2 regions of the Alteromonas sp. V450 genome follow, and region 1 is predicted to be linked to the other one. Evidence: riboswitches for the same ligand, from Rfam matches in the RefSeq annotation. Region 1 holds a riboswitch; the other holds the start of a gene.
What was found. A riboswitch is a leader RNA that binds a small molecule or an ion and turns the genes downstream of it on or off. The one in region 1 is predicted to bind thiamine pyrophosphate.
Positions count from the first base shown of each region.

Region 2: another riboswitch for thiamine pyrophosphate. It lies ahead of BK026_RS00695 (TonB-dependent receptor); the one in region 1 lies ahead of thiC (phosphomethylpyrimidine synthase ThiC).

Region 1 is NZ_MODU01000004.1:3,483,603-3,492,643, forward strand. It holds gene thiC (phosphomethylpyrimidine synthase ThiC) at 1-1,764, opposite strand, end outside; TPP riboswitch at 2,038-2,149, opposite strand; gene BK026_RS15350 (TetR/AcrR family transcriptional regulator) at 2,260-2,832, opposite strand; gene BK026_RS15355 (haloalkane dehalogenase) at 3,000-3,896, shown strand; gene BK026_RS15360 (NAD(P)H-dependent oxidoreductase) at 3,906-4,508, shown strand; gene BK026_RS15365 (heme biosynthesis HemY N-terminal domain-containing protein) at 4,613-5,788, opposite strand; gene BK026_RS15370 (uroporphyrinogen-III C-methyltransferase) at 5,785-6,945, opposite strand; gene BK026_RS15375 (uroporphyrinogen-III synthase) at 6,946-7,701, opposite strand; gene hemC (hydroxymethylbilane synthase) at 7,710-8,648, opposite strand; gene BK026_RS15385 (GGDEF domain-containing protein) at 8,767-9,041, shown strand, end outside.
Region 2 is NZ_MODU01000004.1:147,108-156,148, forward strand. It holds gene BK026_RS00685 (GNAT family N-acetyltransferase) at 1-625, opposite strand, end outside; gene BK026_RS00690 (acyl-CoA thioesterase) at 685-1,107, shown strand; TPP riboswitch at 1,241-1,344, shown strand; gene BK026_RS00695 (TonB-dependent receptor) at 1,400-3,490, shown strand; gene BK026_RS00700 (hypothetical protein) at 3,508-3,771, shown strand; gene pnuC (nicotinamide riboside transporter PnuC) at 3,771-4,415, shown strand; gene BK026_RS00710 (phosphotransferase) at 4,372-5,223, shown strand; tRNA gene BK026_RS00715 (tRNA-Trp) at 5,434-5,510, shown strand; gene BK026_RS00725 (alanine acetyltransferase) at 5,809-6,540, shown strand; gene rimI (ribosomal protein S18-alanine N-acetyltransferase) at 6,549-7,049, shown strand; gene BK026_RS00735 (hypothetical protein) at 7,178-7,474, shown strand; gene BK026_RS00740 (DMT family transporter) at 7,703-8,632, shown strand; gene BK026_RS00745 (LysR family transcriptional regulator) at 8,640-9,041, opposite strand, start outside.

The DNA.
Region 1 (9,041 bases):
TTTCATGCTGCAGAATTTCGGGCCGCACATAGAGCAAAAGTGGGCCACTTTGCCAGACGCCTGCGGCAAGGTTTCATCGTGATAAGCCCTGGCAGTATGAGGGTCGAGCGCTAAGTTAAACTGGTCTTCCCATCTAAATTCAAAGCGTGCCTTCGACATGGCGTTGTCGCGAATTTGAGCGCCGGGATGGCCTTTTGCTAAGTCGGCTGCGTGAGCCGCAATTTTGTAAGTAATTAAGCCTTGTTTAACGTCTTCTTTATTCGGCAGGCCTAAATGCTCTTTTGGCGTTACGTAGCACAGCATGGCACAGCCATACCAGCCAATCATTGCTGCACCAATGCCTGAAGTGAAATGATCATAACCCGGTGCAATGTCAGTGGTAAGTGGCCCAAGGGTATAAAACGGCGCTTCGTGGCAGTGTTTAAGCTGCTCTTCCATGTTTGCTTTTATCATGTGCATTGGCACATGACCTGGGCCTTCAATCATTACTTGAACATCGTATTCCCATGCAATTTTGGTTAGCTCACCAAGAGTGCGTAACTCGGAGAACTGCGCATCGTCGTTAGCATCAGCTACGCTGCCCGGGCGCAGGCCGTCACCTAATGACAGCGCCACATCGTACTTTGCGCAAATCTCACAAATATCGTGAAAGTGTTCGTACAAAAAGCTTTGCTGGTGGTGACTTAAGCACCACTTTGCCATTATCGAGCCTCCGCGAGACACAATACCAGTAACCCGCTTCGCGGTAAGGTGTACGTATTCCAATAGCACGCCAGCGTGAATAGTGAAGTAGTCTACCCCCTGCTCGGCTTGCTCAATTAGGGTGTCTTTAAACATCTCCCACGTTAAATCTTCCGCCACGCCATTCACTTTTTCCAGTGCCTGATAAATGGGTACGGTGCCAAGAGGAACCGGGCTGTTGCGCAGCAGCCATTCACGGGTTTCGTGAATGTTTCTGCCGGTAGATAAATCCATAATTGTGTCGGCGCCCCAGCGCGTTGACCACACAAGCTTTTCTACCTCCTCCTCAATAGACGAGGTTACCGCCGAATTACCGATATTGGCGTTAATCTTCACCAAGAAATTGCGGCCAATAATCATGGGTTCTAACTCGGGATGATTGATATTACACGGAATAATGGCACGTCCAGCGGCGACTTCTTGGCGAACAAATTCAGGCGTGATGGTGTCTGGTAGGTTAGCGCCAAAGTGCTCCCCTTTGTGCTGCTGGGTTAGTTCTGCCTCTTTAATGGCCTGTCGACCCATATTTTCTCTAATGGCAATGTATTCCATTTCTGGGGTAACAATGCCCTGTCTTGCATAGTGAAGCTGGGTAACGTTTTTACCCGCTTTGGCTTTTAGTGGTTTGCGGCTGCGAATAAAGCGGAAATCTTCGGTAAAAATGTCGTTTTCACGCTCTTTGGCAAAGCTCGATGACACGCCTGCTAGTTCTACAGTATCGCTGCGCTCCTCAATCCATTTTTGGCGAAGCGGTGCTAAACCTTTGTGTACATCAATGTTTTCCTGCGGATCGCCATAGGGCCCAGAGGTATCGTACACTGGAATAGGCGGGTTTGGCTCTAGAATGGGGTTTTCTTCGGTGCCACCGACTAAGCTGTCGTGCTGGTGTATAAGGCGCATAGCCACACGAATATCGTCTCGGCTACCACACTCATAATGGCGTGTTGAATTGGGGTAAGCTTCGCCCGCTAGTTCATTAATGAATTGCTGCGCTTGTTGGCGTTGTTCGCGTCTGTTAGACATAGCATTTTACCTTGTAGATTTAGGTTCAAAAAATGCTTGTCAGGAGTGAAGGAGAATACAACGTGTAAGTGTAGACGGCGATAAACCCGTTACTTTAGCGATATTGTTCGTAAAGGGCTGTGGTGAGAACGGCCTTAACAACGTGAATGCTTATCTAGCATTATTCGTACGTTGCCTACCTGTGGTGTCTAATAGCACCTCAAGACATTATGGCAATCACCAACAGTAAAACAATTTCGCTTCACAACGCCAAACGACCGCTTAACGTTGTGCACACTGCATTTTCTTGTTCCCTTCGCAGGTATTAGCCTGATCAGGTTCTACGGATCCCACTTTCGCGGTCTCAGCTTACTGGATTACCAGTTAAGCACTCCGACAAGTTGTTACTTTGATTCGTGTTAATTACACAACACAAATCAACAATTCCTTTTTACTATATCGTCAATGCCGAAAAGATTACAAGTGCTGAAGAGTAGGGAAATGCTAAAAGTCGCACTATGGGCGAAGCAAAATCATATGTAATAAATCGCACATATCTTTAACGTCACCTTCGAAGTCGGTTGTTAGTGACATGGCAGTAATCGAATAGCCTTCTACAAAGGGTATGAATAACGCTACAGCTTTTGAGGCGTTGTCTGGTGTTGCAGCTACAGGGCTGAAAATAGCATTAAGCACCTGTGCAGATGATTGGTAATAGGCTTTTAAATACTGTTCAATGGCAGCATTTCTAGTGGAAATTGCCCAATATTCGCGAAATATACGACACATTTCTGACAGTTCAAGTCCGTGGCATAAAAACGCTTTTACTAAGGATGTCAGGTCTTCATGTAGGGTAGCTTCAGACGTAAGTTTGGGCATTTCGCGCATTTCAGACAGGCACGATTGAAAGTAACGGTCGGCAAGAGCAACAAGCAAGTTATCTTTGTTTTTGAAGTAATACTGCACGTTGCTTAATGTCATATTTGCACCAGCAGCAACTTGCCTCATGGTTACACCATAGTCACCCTCATTTTTTAGCAAAGTTAATGCGACGTCTAATATTTTCTCTGATTTTTCGCTCTTTTTCATGCTGCCTTTGCTTATCAATTTTTTCTTCACTTAGAGTAATTTACCTAAAGCGCGGTGATTTTTCCAAAATAACGGCTTGATATTTTAGGTCGGATGACCTAATGTTTCAAGGGTTAGGTCGCATGACCTAATTTGTGGTGTTGTAGCCGAGTTTATGAGGATGTGTGATGATTAAAGCGTTAAGAACCCCCGATGACAGATTTAAAAATCTCGTTGATTACCCTTTTGAGCCCAACTATGTAGATGATCTTGAAGGGTATGAAGGCTTGCGTGGCCACTATATTGATGAAGGTAGCAAAGGCGCAGAGAATGTATTTCTTTGTCTTCATGGTGAGCCCGCTTGGAGTTATTTATACAGAAAAATGATTCCAGAGTTTGTTAAAGCGGGTGGTCGTGTCGTTGCGCCCGATTTATTAGGTTTTGGTAAATCAGATAAACCTATCGGTGAAGATACTTACACCTTCGAGTTTCACCGCAATTATTTAATACAGCTTATTGAACGCCTAGACCTTAAAAACATTACATTGGTATGCCAAGACTGGGGTGGTTTACTTGGGCTTACATTGCCTATGGATATGCAGCGCCGGTTTAAACGTTTAATCATTATGAATACGGGACTGTTGGTGGAGCCTGTTATTGCGCCAGCGTTTATTGAATGGCATGACGATATTGTAAAAGCTAATCCGCTGTCGCTGTCGCACTTCTTTAAGCAATATGCACCTACTATCAATGAAGACGAAGCTAACGCTTACGCTGCACCATTCCCTGACAGCAGTTACTTATCAGGGGTATTGAAGTTTCCCAAAATTGTCGCAAACCCCGATCAAGTGTGTATTGAAACTTCTACTAGAGCCTTCTCTTTTTGGAAGAATGATTGGGATGGGGAAACCTTCATGGCTATTGGTATGAAAGATAAAATGTTGGGGCCAGATGTTATGCATTTCATGCAGGGTGTTATTAGAGGGTGCCCAGAGCCAATGGAAGTGCCAGAGGCCGGACATTTCGTTCAAGAGTTCGGAGATACAGTTGCATCTGCCGCACTAAAACAGTTTGGTCTTATTTAAGAGGGCGTTATGAAGATTTTACACTTGGTATTCCACCCCAACTTAGCAACATCCAGAGTGAATAATACTTGGCAAAAGCAAATTATTGCATCTGGAAAAGTGAGCACGAGCCGCGATATGTACAACGAGTATCCCGACTTTCAAATTGACAAAGACAAGGAGCAAAAGCTGCTTTTAGAGCACGATCGTATTGTTATTCAATTCCCTATTTATTGGTGGTCGATGACACCGTTACTTAAAAAGTGGCTGGATGATGTGCTTGAATATCAATTTGCTTATGGCAGCAAAGGTGACAAGCTGAAAGGTAAAGATCTCATGCTTATTTGTTCTGCCGGCGGGCAGGCGAAGAATTATAGCGGGTTTGACATGTTTGCCACCGTACCGGAAATACTAAAACCCTTCCAACTTACGGCAAACTTAGCACAGATGAACTACGCACAGCCGCTGTACATGTTTAACGCAGATGCATGCAGTGACGATGAAGTAGAGAGATACGGTAAATCTTGGGTTCGCGTTATTGATGATGAAAAACGTGGAAACGGGTTGAGTTTCGCCAATGCAAAAATTCGTGACGAGCTAGACGAGGTATATGAGCAGCTAGGCATGGCTTAGCGATTTTATCTTCAAAACAAAAAAGCCACCAGCAGTTGAGACGTCAACTACTGGGGGCTTTTCAGTTTATTCGCCACCGTGGTTAGCTTGGCGACACCAAGTGGCTAAACTGCGAGGTGCTGACCTTCCTTGTAAAGCTGAAGCGCGGTAGCAGTGTCATGCTTGCGTTCGCTAATTGCAGCTAGCAGTAATAAGTCCTCTTTGCGCGGCTTCATCTTAGTGGCTTTAAGTAGGGCTTTTTCTGCTAGCATATCGTCACCCGAATTAAACGCCACCTGGCCAAGTGTGGAATACAGTGAAACGTTCTCGTCATCTTGTTTTATCCAGCTTTCAAGCAGGCGTAATGACGGCGACGCATCAGGAATATTCAACTGCGAGAAAAGCGGGAACAGGGTGCTATTTAGCCCGCGCTTTTGCCATTCAACTAATAAGCTTTGAGCATCGGCATGCATGCCCTGGTCAAGCAACTGCTGAACGTATGCAGCGCGGTAAGCATCGTCGTGACGAAGCTTACGAGGTAGGGTGTCCCAATACGATTTAAGCTCGACTGCACCTTGCTTACTGGCAATTTCTGCAAACTTACCTTTGGCAATTCGCTGGCTCCACATCGTATAATCAGCTTTGGGCAATGATTTACGCCAGCCTGATAAATTCTCCTCAAGCACTTGCCATTTACCTAGCTTGGCAAGAATTTGTGCTTTTAACTGCACAACTTGCTTGTTCTCGCGCTCTTGCTCGTCAAGCTCGTTAAGTTTTTCTAGCGCCGCATCGTATTTATCTTCAGCAATGTCAATGCGCGCGTGCATGACGGTTGCGGCTACTTTTGCTTTTGGAAAGTCAGTTGCCTGAACAAGGAAGTAGCGGGCTTTGGCTAAATCGCCGTTGGCAAATGCAATTTGCGCAGACGCCAAATAGTTAACGCCTTCAAAATCGCCGTTAGTTGTTTTTCCCAACGCTTTTTGTGCTGCATCGAAATCACCTGCGGCCATGGCATGCAGGCCATCGTAAAATGCGCGCTTGCGCTTGCGCTCACCAAAGGTACCAAACCACTTATGTGAGCCTGTCACCAGGCTTAGCGCCCACAGTACAAGTCGCGACAGTACATACCAGGCGATAACGGCACCAATCACTAAAATACAAAAGCTGATCACTGTCATTTCAATGGCAGTATTACCAAGTGAAATCAGTACATAGCCTTTGTCGCCAAGCAACATGGGCCCAACAATTAACGCAATAACAAATGCGGCTAATACCGCAAGGGCAATAGCTAACCATTTCATAATGCGCTTGCTCCTTGTCCGAACACTTGCTTAACGCGGCTGTCTAATAAGCGCTCTAGAGGTTTCTGCGAAACCAATTCACTAGGAATGGGGCGAGATACATCTGTCTCAAGTAAGTTTTGTAAGGCATTCACGAAGCCTGATACTTGGCTTGCATCGATATCAAATTTTTCTATTAGCAAGGTTTGTGCGTATTGTAGTGATTGATTGTACAACCCCGCGTCGCCTTGCAAAGCCGCAGTTTGTGCGTGCATTAACTGTAGGCGAAGCTGTTCTTTAACAAGAAATTGCGCCTCCAACGTCATTACTGGCTCTATAGGACCTTCAAGACTTTTCACCGTTAAAAAGTCGTCGACCAGAGAGCGCCACACTTTTCCGAGATTCTCTTGCCAGTCGTCGGTCGATTCAGATAATGCGTTGTCTTGTGCGTTTACATCCACTGGCTTTTCAAACGTATCAAGGGGAAGCTTATCGATTTGTGCAATCATGCCGGTAAGGGCGAGTGCAACAGAACTTTGCGATACTTGGTTCAGCTGCTGAAGCGTTTGAATATCTTCAGCAAGGCTTGCGCGTACGGGCAATACAGACGGGTCTGCAAGTGATTTTAAACGCTTGTCGGCGTTAACTAAAAGTAAGATTGCCGTTCTTACGTCGTATTCCAACCATAGTTTTCTTCCCGCCATACGTACCAGGTAATCGGCCTCAGCAATAAGCCAATCTGCTGGTCGGCGGCCTTCCATATTCTTAATTTGCTCTAGTGTGGATTCTGACTGAAGCGTTAACATTTCGTTCTGTGCTTTTAACTCAGCAACCATGCTTTCGAGCTTTTCGTTTGTTTCAGTAACGCGTTCAAGCGACGTACTTATTTCTGCACGCTCACGCTCAATAGTGTTGATTTGGCTGATTGCACTCTCTTGCGCCGCTGCTGCAGATTTACTTGCGCTCTGCTGCTGCATGTAATACCAGTAACCTGCGCCACCCATTCCTAAAATAAGAACAAACAATACAAAAACCACAAACCACAGCAAGCCATTTCCAGATGCTTTTTTCTGTTGGGTTTTGTTTGAAGATTCAGAAGGTGATGCAGTTGCGTCTTGTTCAGCTTTCACGCTTACGAGTTCCTCTTTTTGTGGGGTGTTATCATTGTTATTGGCCATTCATGACTCCCAGTTGTCCTTTACCCAGGCAATAAGCGCCTGATCGGTGGCTCGCTGACAAACAGATACGCGAGTAACCCCTAATGTTTTGAGTGTTGTAGCAATACGTTCACTTACTGTAAGCCATGGCTGCGATAATAGGGCATTTCCATAGTGTGATAACAGCTGTGTTGCCATTGCTTCGCTTGTGGCGATAATGCCGCTAACGTCGCGCAATTTCCACCGTTTTGTGCAAATTGGGTCAGTAAGTTGCTCCCTTTTATATACGCAAAAGCTATTTACTAACATTCCCTTTTTGTCTAAGCCTTTGGCTATGGCGTCTCGCCCACCTTCGCCCTTAATAATAATCGCGTGATGGCAATTTGCCTCATTGAGTTGATGCATTGCCAATATACCCTCAGAAGTATGTTGCCGAGGCGTTGAGATAGAAAGCGACGACATGTGGCCTAATGCTGCGCGAAGCGCCGTCGCTGTTGCGTCACCCACAGCAATTAACACGGGCATTTTGTTCAGCTTGCTTTGTAGTTTGCTGAACGCTTTGATAACAGGCGCCGTAGCGTATACGCTGGTAACGATAATCGCACTCGCGAGTTGGCTGGATGAAAGATGGGTTGTTAAAAACGCTGTTGCTGCTTCACTTTGTAACTCAATATCAACGATATCTGACGTTGCTACGCCCACGGCATCAATGTTTGCTTGCTCAAAAGCGTGAGCACTTGTTGCTAACTTGGGCAGTGGTCGTGTGAAAAGCAGCATGCGATAGCTTAGTTATACAACGCTTTTAAAATGTCGCCAGCACCTTGTTGAAGTAGATTTTCAGCTACCTCTATGCCAATTTCTGTTGCATTGTCGCGCGATGCGGTAGCAGAAGCGAAAAGTAACGTCGAACCGTCCGGTTTGCCAACCATGCCGGTAAGGGTAAGTACATTGTTATCAAGCGTTGCAAAGCTTCCAATGGGTACCTGACACCCTCCCTCAAGGCGCTCATTCATGGCGCGCTCTGCCATTACGCGACAGTGGGTATCTGCATGGTTTAATGCTTGAAGCAGCTGAATTAATTCTGCATCGTCATTTCGACACTCAATACCTACCGCCCCTTGTCCTACTGCAGGTAACGATATGTCTGCAGGCAATGGCATACGGATGCGTGTTTCCATGTTCAAACGGATAAGGCCCGCAGAGGCCAAAATAATAGCGTCGTATTCTCCCGCATCTAATTTAGCTAACCGCGTATTTACATTTCCGCGTAAGTCTTTTATCACTAAATCGGGACGATATTTGCGAATTTGACATTGGCGTCGCAGGCTTGATGTTCCGACAACTGCACCGTGAGGCAGTGCGTCTAATGTGTCGAATTTATTAGAAACAAACGCATCAAAAGGGTTCTCGCGCTCACAAATGGCGTGAAGACCAAAGCCTTCAGGAAATTCCACGGGCACATCCTTCATGGAATGCACTGCAATGTCAGCGCGGCCCTCTAGCATGGCAATTTCCAGTTCTTTGATAAATAACCCTTTGCCACCAATTTTAGCCAAGGGTGTGTCTAGAATCTTGTCACCTTGCGTACTCATTGGCACTAACTCTACAACCATAGAAGGATAGTGTTCCAATAATTTTGCCTTCACATACTCTGCTTGCCATAGCGCCAACGCGCTTTTTCTCGTGGCAATTCTAACGGTGCGTGTTGTGTTAAGGTGGCTCATGATTAATCCAAACAAAATAAGTGTTAACAGTGTAAGCTGGTTAAAAACTCAGCCTTAAAGACCTTGATAGTATACGCATTTTCTAGACTAATGTATGAAATTCGAGGGAGTTTTCTGTGTGGAGATAACCTTGAAAGGCGTCTATGCTATTGTGGTCATCTATTCGGGGGAAAGCTGTAGTATGGACAACTCGTCGGTACGTAATTTGTTACGCAGTGCTCAACAAGACGAAGCTGAAGCAAAGAGAAGGCGTCTTACGCTCTATTTCATCTCTTATGTGGGCGGCACCATTATGGCCTTCATGGCATGGCTTAATTTTGGCGGTGGAGACACTTTATTGGTGAGCGTACTAGCGACATCTGCCGCTGTTATTTATGGCAACGTCGCGCTGTC
Region 2 (9,041 bases), 3.3 Mb from region 1:
CTCTTGGTGCCGTCAAAGTGGCTTGCAGCGTGTTGGCGTGTTCTTCCTTTACAAGCTGTTCAAAAACATGTTTTTGTTCAGCAGATTTAAACATTGTGCTACAAAATTTGGTCACGTCATCACGATGGTACGTCTTAGTTTTCGGGCGAGTAAATGCGCCATTCTCATACATCGCAATCCATTTGTTTTGCTTAATAAGTTCGATTAAACGCAAAATGTATCTGCTTTTTTGCTGTGAAAAGCCATGTGACGTTGATAGTGGAGTAAAATGAAAGGGCCACTTTGAAAAGTCAGGACATACGATTATTAAGCAGCCTTCTGCTCTTATGGTGCCAGCGACTGCTGTAATGATACTTGGGCTGAATTTTTCACGACAATCTATTATCGCAATATCATTTTCACTGCCTAACGCCCGCTGGCGCTTTTTGCCTGACAGTTCGTCGTAACTAAAAAGTTTTAAACATACACCAGAGGGTACACAATCTGTGACGGTTTTTATTGTGTTATCGCAGAACGTATTAGAACCGGATATAACTAAGAGCCGTCGATGGTAAAACGCAGTTTGTGCTATTCGTTTAGATGAGTAGGGCTCAAAAAGCCATCTAGTATATTGTTCTAGCGCCATGTAAGAAATTTTTCGGTATAATATTGAGATATAGTAGCGATTTATACAGAGGAATTCGAATGCGCTTTCTTTCTCGGCGTCTTGTTATGCCAAACGACCTTAATTACGCCAACTCTTTATTCGGCGGCCGCGCGTTAGAATGGATAGACGAAGAAGCTGCAATTTGGGCGATTTGTCAGCTAGAAACTAATTGCTTGGTTACCAAGCATATTGGTGAAATTAGCTTCGAATCTCCGGCTATGCAGGGCGATATTGTCGAGTTTGGACTTCAAACTAAAGCAGTTGGCCGCACATCCATTACCGTCAGCTGTCTGGTGCGCAACAAAGCGACGAAGAAAACTATCTGTTTTGCCGATGATATCGTATTTGTTAAGGTTGACCCAGAAACACGTCAACCAACGTCACACGGCAAAACATTAGAAGGCCTAAAAGCCCAGACTGATGATGAAGTACGTCGTCTGAATATGAATACTGAAGCTTAATAGACTATAAACCTCAAAGCCTTATATCATATAAAAATTATGACGTTAGCTTAACGTCTTATCCGCTTGACGGCGTATATCTAACTGGTAGACTCCGTCGCAGATGTTGACGTTGCTAGTTTTAGTCGCTCAACGCTATACCAAGGGGTGTCCGTTTTCGGTCTGAGATCCACATTCGTGGGAACCCTTAAACCTGATCCGGATAATACCGGCGTAGGGATGGTTCACAACATAGCCTTATCACCTGCCGTTAGACCCGGATCCTTTTTCTTAAATAAGAACAAGAGATCCCATGTATAAAACACTTTTCACTCTTTCACTGCTCGCTAGTTCTGTTGCGGCTTATGCGCAAGAAACTGCAACAAGTGACACTACAAATAGTGCACCTTCGGATATAGAACGCGTCGTCGTATCAGGTGATTTTCGTCAAACCACTTTGGATCAGTTAAGTGCTAGCGCGACTATTTTAGACCAAGAACGTCTTCGCAGCAGACAGCCTTCTCATATTGACAGCGTGCTAAACAGTATTCCAAATGTGAACTTTGCTGCTGGCGCATCTCGTGGCCGCTTCATACAAATACGTGGTATTGGCGAGCGTAGTCAGTTCGCCGAGCCTATCAATCCTTCGGTAAGCTTTATCGTCGATGAATTCGATTTTTCAGGTCTAGCTGCAGCAGGCCTCATTTTCGATACCAAGCAGCTAGAGGTCTATCGAGGCCCTCAGGCTACCTTGTATGGTACAGGTGCATTGGCTGGTGCAGTTAAACTCTCTAGTAATGATGTGGGTAGCAACTCCCCAGACTATGTTGAAGCCCGCATTGGGAACAAAGACAGTTACCGTATTGAGGGGGCCACTGGAGATGATATAAGTGCTGATTGGGGATATCGCGTTGCACTTGTACATAACCGAAGCGATGGCTTTGTAGAAAATACCTTTTTAGATAGAAGTGACACCAATAATATTGACGAAACCGCGTTGCGGTTCGCTTTAGAAGGTAACATAGACAAGCGGACTACGCTTGCGCTTACCTATCGCTGGTACGATATTGATAATGGCTATGATGCGTTTTCGCTCGATAACGACAATAAAACGCTTTCAGACGAGCCTGGTTTTGATGAGCATCAAACCCACGCGGTAAGTGCCCGTTCTACCACGTCGACATCAGGTGGTGACTTTATCCTTATAGCCACCCATGCTTCTCACAATATTGCTTATGGCTACGATGAAGATTGGACATTTACAGGTTTTCATCCCGATGGTTACACGTCTTTTGACGCGTATTACCGCGATGTTGAAACGCAAACTGGCGAGATCCGTTTCGTATCGTCCGAAGAAGCGGCGCTTTTTGGCGGCATGACTGATTGGACATTAGGTATATTTTACAAAAGTACGGAAGAGAAGCTACGTCGCCAATACACGTATTTAGACGGTGATTTTGCGAGTAAATATTCGCCAACCACGACTGCTATTTATGCCCAGACAGAAAGTGATCTGAACGATAATTTGGTACTCGTTGCCGGATTGAGGCTAGAAAACTACGACTTTGACTACGCGGATAACAATCAACTAGCACGCGCGTTTGATACAACTATGGTTGGCGGTAAAGTTGCGCTTCAGTATACGCAGGGCAACCACTTTTATTACGGCAGTATTTCACGTGGGTTTAAAGGTGCGGGCTTTAACCCTGACAGCCGAGTAAACGATAATCAGCGATTCTTCGACGAAGAATACAATTGGAACTATGAGGTAGGTGTAAAAGGACCGCTGCTTACGCCTGATCTTATTGCTCGAGCTGCAATTTTCTACATGGATAGGACAGACACGCAGGTGAGTGATTTTGACGTTATCACCCGTGATGACGGCACGGCAGGATTTGTAGACATTATAGATAATGCAGACTTAGGCACAAACAAAGGGGCGGAACTTGAGCTTACTTGGTTTGCTAGCGATGCATGGCAGCTAGATGCAAGCGTTGGTTACCTAAGCGCTACATTTGAAGGATATACACTCGCAGACGGAACTGAAGTGACTGAGCAAAGACAGGCTCAATCACCTAAATGGACGGCAAACGTTTACAGTGAGTACGCATTTACAGACACCATGCTTTGGCGTGTAGATGTAGACTATAAGAGCGAATACCGTTTTTCTGACGGACATAATGTAACCGCGCCAAGTACAACACTGGTTAATTCTGAAATTGTAGTGTTACACGGCGATTGGCAGACCTCACTTTGGGTTCAAAATGCATTTGATCGCGAATACTATACTCGTGGATTTGGTGGTTTCAGCAACGACCCTCGCGATGGGTATGCTTTTGAAGAGCCGTATTACCAAATAGGTAACGGTCGTCAGTTTGGCGTTACTGTTAAGTACGCGTTTTAAAATAAAAGGAAACAGGCATGCAAGTTATGGTTGAACTGTCGTTGTACCCTTTGGTTAACGAATATATTCCACCTATTCAAAATTTTATCGATAGGTTAAATGGCTATAGTGATATCACGGTTTCAACAAGTTCAACCAGCACGCAGGTTACGGGTGATTACGGTGTGGTTATGAAGGTACTTGGTGAAGAAATGCAAAGAACCCATGAAGAAGTGGGGCAGGCTATTTTCGTGGCTAAGTTCTTAAACTTCGATGCCATGCAATCACGAAAATCCTCGTAATGGCTAGCTTCTTATCTGAGTTTACCTCACAAATTGCCGCTACTTCGCTTTTAGAGTGGGTAGCGGTTGTCCTCGCGATTGCCTACGTATTATTGGCTGCAAAACAAAATAGCTGGTGTTGGCTGTGCGCTTTTGTAAGTACTGCAATTTACACTTGGCTCTTTTGGCAGGTAACCTTGCCATTTCAGTCGGCGCTAAACTTCTTCTACATGATAATGGCGGGATACGGTTATTATCAGTGGTCGAAAGGCGCGGAAGACGGCGATGTTAAGCCAGTGCTGCATTGGCCGCCTTGGGCACATTTGCTCATTGTTCCGAGTATGTTATTGCTCGCTTGGGTTCTGTCTGAGGTGGCAGGCTCACAGTTCAATAGTGAGTACCTACTACTAGATGCGAGCATTAATTTATTGAGTGTAGTCACAACATTTATGGTGGCGCATAAAATTCTGCAAAACTGGGTTTATTGGTTTTTCATTAATTTAGCGTCCGCTTATTTATACCTGCAAGTGGGTTATGCATTATCTGCTTGCCTGTTCTTAGGCTACGTAGGTTTTGCGGTATTTGGGTATTACCAGTGGCTGGTACAATATAAAAAACAAGGTGAACAGGTTGGGTATCATCGCCACGCTGCAAAAGGCGCTTAATCTTAGTGACAGTGCGAAAATATCGGTACACCCTGCTGGTGCGGTAAACCATGTTTACCGTGTTCAAGACCCGTTGAACAATCTATTACATGTAATTAGTGAAGATAACCTTCAAAGTCGTTCTCAGTATCTTACCGACACCCCTGTCGATTTGGCCGTTAAATGGATGGGTAATGATGACTTTAGTGGAGTTAATCGTGAGCACCAATTTGCGTTGCAGCAACAGCTTTATAGGTTGGGAGTAGCGCCGCAACCTATATGGTTAAGCGATGATGAAACCATCTGGGTTGAGCAGTGGCTAGAGCACAGTGACAGTGCGACGCTTTCCATGCTTGAGCTGGCCAACATCCTCGCTCGTATTCATTCTTTGCCCATTACCGCTAGGCCATTAGATTTAGCATCAAGATGGCAGCACTATATTGATGTTGCTCAGTTCGATATAAGCAGTGAGCTTTATTCAAAAGCCCAATCATTGCACAAAAAAGTAATAAAAAGTGAACAAGACGATGACGACTATGTGCTATGTCATAATGACTTGCTAACTAATCACGTATTACTGAGCGTAGATAACTCACTCAAAATTATTGATTGGGAATATGCCGCCATGGGAAACCGCTACTTCGATTTAGCAAGTTGCTGCCTCATCAATAAACTTGAAATCAATGAAAGTAGAGAGCTCGTTAAGCATTACGCCAAGAGCATGAACATTGATGAGCACAACGCGATAGCGAAATTTGATCTGCACAGCGAGATTGTCGCTGTCACTAATGACCTGTGGTTTGCTGCGCTTAACGCCCATAAAGTTTAATGGTCATAAACTGCTCCGCACTTAAAACTGACATAATATAAAAGTCAGTGTAAAGCGGGCAATAAGACAAAACACAAGTTGTGGATAACGCCTATTTGGTGTTATTCGATTGAAAAAACAGCGCATTGCGTGTTAATTAAGCATGCAGTGCATGGTAGTGATAAAAAGGCTTTACCTTTTTAATGTCATCCGTATAATGCACAGCGCGCTAGGGGTGTAGTTCGAATTGGTAGAACAGCGGTCTCCAAAACCGATGGTTGGGGGTTCGAGTCCCTCCACCCCTGCCACTTTCTCTTCTTGTGAATGTTTACGTTCCAATCCTAAATCGTTTCTTTTGCTAAAATCTTCTTAAATTTTCTTGGTTTCTGTTGCTAGTGCTTGAGTTTTCGCTGCAGCTGTTTCATTTCTTTTTATACCAAAAGCTGAGTATTCTAAATTACGTGAGTAACACTGAATAATTAAGGCTTGTGAAATAAAGAGCGAGTACAATCCAAGCAAAAGAGCGCGATAGTTATTCAACCAAGCCTGCAACTTTAGTAAACTAATCAAATATAATGAACTATCCACGTTAGGTTTTGTTACGCAATGTCTCTTACTTCATATCAGCAGGCGGTTTTACAGGAAATGGAGATCCCGGTTTGGATCACCAAAGACGCCCACACTGAGCTAAAGCGGGAAGACCAAGCGAAACAACATAACACTAATGCAGCACAACGCAACGTTGGCACTGCTAGTAGTTCAGCGACACAATTACCCCACAGCCAAAACGCTCAGACTAATAAGCCGCCTTCAACGCCAATTTCTCAAGAAGAAAAACAGTCACGGCTTGCTCAGTTGAGGGCAAATGTTGGCAGTAGTAGCGCGAAAGATAAAGCTAAGCCTAAAAACAGTGGGGCAGCTAAACTTTCTACGCATGGCACGTCGCACAATGAAGAGAAAGTAGGGCAAACCGAAACAGGTGCTTCACAGTCACACAATATTTCACCGTCTTACGACAATGCAGTTGCCTCGCATGAGTCTTTAACAAAATCTACTGGCGCAAAAGGGCCGGTATCGCCAGAGGGTATCCCGTTAAGTGCTGAACAGAAAGCGAAATCACAGCAATGGCTCAAAGACTTGCAGCTAGCCTGTGTTCAGTTAGGTATACCGTCACAGTGGGCTAGCACCATAATGATTGGCCGTACGCTATCGGTAACCGAAACCGCCATTATATTGCCAGCTACACCGCTTAAACTCACAACTGCGCAAAAGCGTGAGCTGTGGGCGCAGCTTATCAGCGCAGCAGGCGCATTAAACCACTCCGCTAACGGCCAGTAGTCTTGTCGATGAAATTGACCATCGTACCGCCGCAAGGCTTTAACGAGCACATAGAACAAGCGCACGCTATCCATCAAGAGGCGCAAGTGTCGCCTTGGAAACTAAGTACCTTCGCAAACTGTTTCACCAAACCCTATTACGGGGTATTCGCCTTTGATAACGACAAGATTGTTGGCTATGCCATTATGCTTGAAGTCGTGGATGAAGCTACGCTGATGGATATTGCGGTAGACAGTGGCGCTAGGGGCAAGGGTATAGGTCGCGCTTTAGTTGATTTTGTCATTGAGACATCGGTGAAAAATGCAGTGCGTGAAATGTGGCTAGAAGTGCGTGAAAGTAATCATACTGCTATAGCGCTTTACGAGAGCTCGGGGTTTGAGCATATAGAAACCCGCAAAAACTATTACACCGTAAAAAGTAATGATAGCGGTAATGACAAGAGTAATGGAAACAGCGCGCAAAAAGAAAACGCTAAAATCATGAAGTGGACAAACCTCACCTTAGCTTAGTTATTGTATCCCTAGGCATATACGTTTCGCGAATATCAAAGCACTATCTGAACTCAGCATACGCTTTCAGACCATAGCGGCCCGTGTTTAAATTAAAACACGCCACCATCAAGCAAGGTAGAAATAGCATGGCTAAAGTGCTCAACAAAGCGATAGTCTCATCAAAGCGATTTGCTATTAATGTGGTTACCTACAAAGAGGGTCATAGCGTGTTAGAACACAACGACCCTATGGGCAGCGGGCGTTACTTTAAATTTAATGTGGTACTAAAAAAGCCGAATCGCGGTGGTCAATTTTGGGCAGAGAAAGTCATCTTTAATCTCTTCAACCGCATCTACTTTTTTCGGCCAGATAAGTACATGCACAGCGTTAGCAAAATAGAAAAAGGGGAGCGGAAGCTGCTGTCTGTTGCATTGTATCTGTAAGCCAACGTGTTTATCAGTGATTAACCTCCCGTATAGCAAAGTTTCCACAAGGTTTTAAAAAGTTGACCATTTGGTCGATAAGTTGGCGTGTTTGCACGTTCAGGAAGGTTTTAATCCCTTGCTAATTCACTTATATTTGCGCCCGTAAAATTCTCCGCCTACATTCAGCTTACCGGGCGGTAGAAACTTCTCTCAACGCAGTTCGTGTAATTGGATTTTTTAAAACGCATGTCTTCATCATCGGTGGCGGAAAAAGAGCAATCAAAAGGCATTAAAATGCTATTGGTTGCGGTGTTGTGTTTAGGACTTAACTGGCCAGGCATGAAATTAGGGCTTGAGGTTGTAGGGCCTGTATGGATGGTGTGCTTGCGCTTCTTGTTAAGCCTTCCCGTACTCGCGCTGTTTGTACTTATCACCAAAAAACGTTTACCAGTGCTTAATCGTAAAGATCGCTCGGTGGTGTTTGTGGTTGCCTTTTTCCAGTTTATCCTATCAATGGGGCTTATTACTGTCTCGCTGCAGTTTATCCCCGCGGGCACGGCCAGTATTCTTATTTACACCACACCGCTTTGGATGCTGCTTATCGACACCCTATGGTATCGACAACGCCCGCCCTCTAAGCGGTTAATTCTTACCGGTATATCTACCATTGGCTGTGCAATGATTTTATTTGCTTCGGGGCAACCAGGCGCATGGCTACCGCTCTTTGGTATGTTGCTGGCATCTGCATTGTGGGCGGTAGCTATTCGAAGAGTGTCTTTTCACAAGTGGAAGGGAAGCGTCATTGAAGCTGTATTCTGGCAGTTTACCATTGCAGGTTTCGCCATGCTCGCTATTGCGCTTATGATTGAACCAACACCTAATTTTGGGGCTTATGATATAAGCGATTGGTTGTTACTGACGTATATTGGCCCTGTGGCAACGGGTCTAGGCTTTGGGCTTATGGTAGCAGCGGGGCCTAAATTACCCCCAGATAAAATTGTTCTTATTAGTACACTCACTCCGATAGTGGGTTATGTAAGCTCTGTAATATTGCTTAAAGAAACGCTACTGCCTATGGTTATGGCCGGTGCAATATTGATGATAGCCGCGCTAATAGTAAATGGCCTTCCTCAAAGCACACTTAAAAAGATATTAGGCAAAGGCCACGCGAAATAAAGGTAGCTTAAAGGGTTAGTCGGGGCTGTATAAAATCTAAAAACGCAGAGATACGAGACGATACCGCGCTATTTTTATAGTATACCGCTTGTACTGACTCTCTACGGTTTGGACTGACAATATCATCGCTAAATAGCTCAACCAGCGAGCCTGCACTGATATCTTTGTGTACCATAAAGTGAGAAAGTAACGCGATACCTTGACCTGCCAAGCACAGCTGGCGAATAGTTTCGCCGCTTGACGCACGAAGACTGTACTGCAAGTTGATATCTTGCTTGAGCGGCCATTTATTTAAAATCGGTGAGTCACTAAAGCCAATCAGTTTGTGTTTGTTTAGCGTGCTAATTCCACTTTCGTCTTCAGATATGGGATATTTTTCAAGATACTGTGGGCTTGCCACAATATGCAG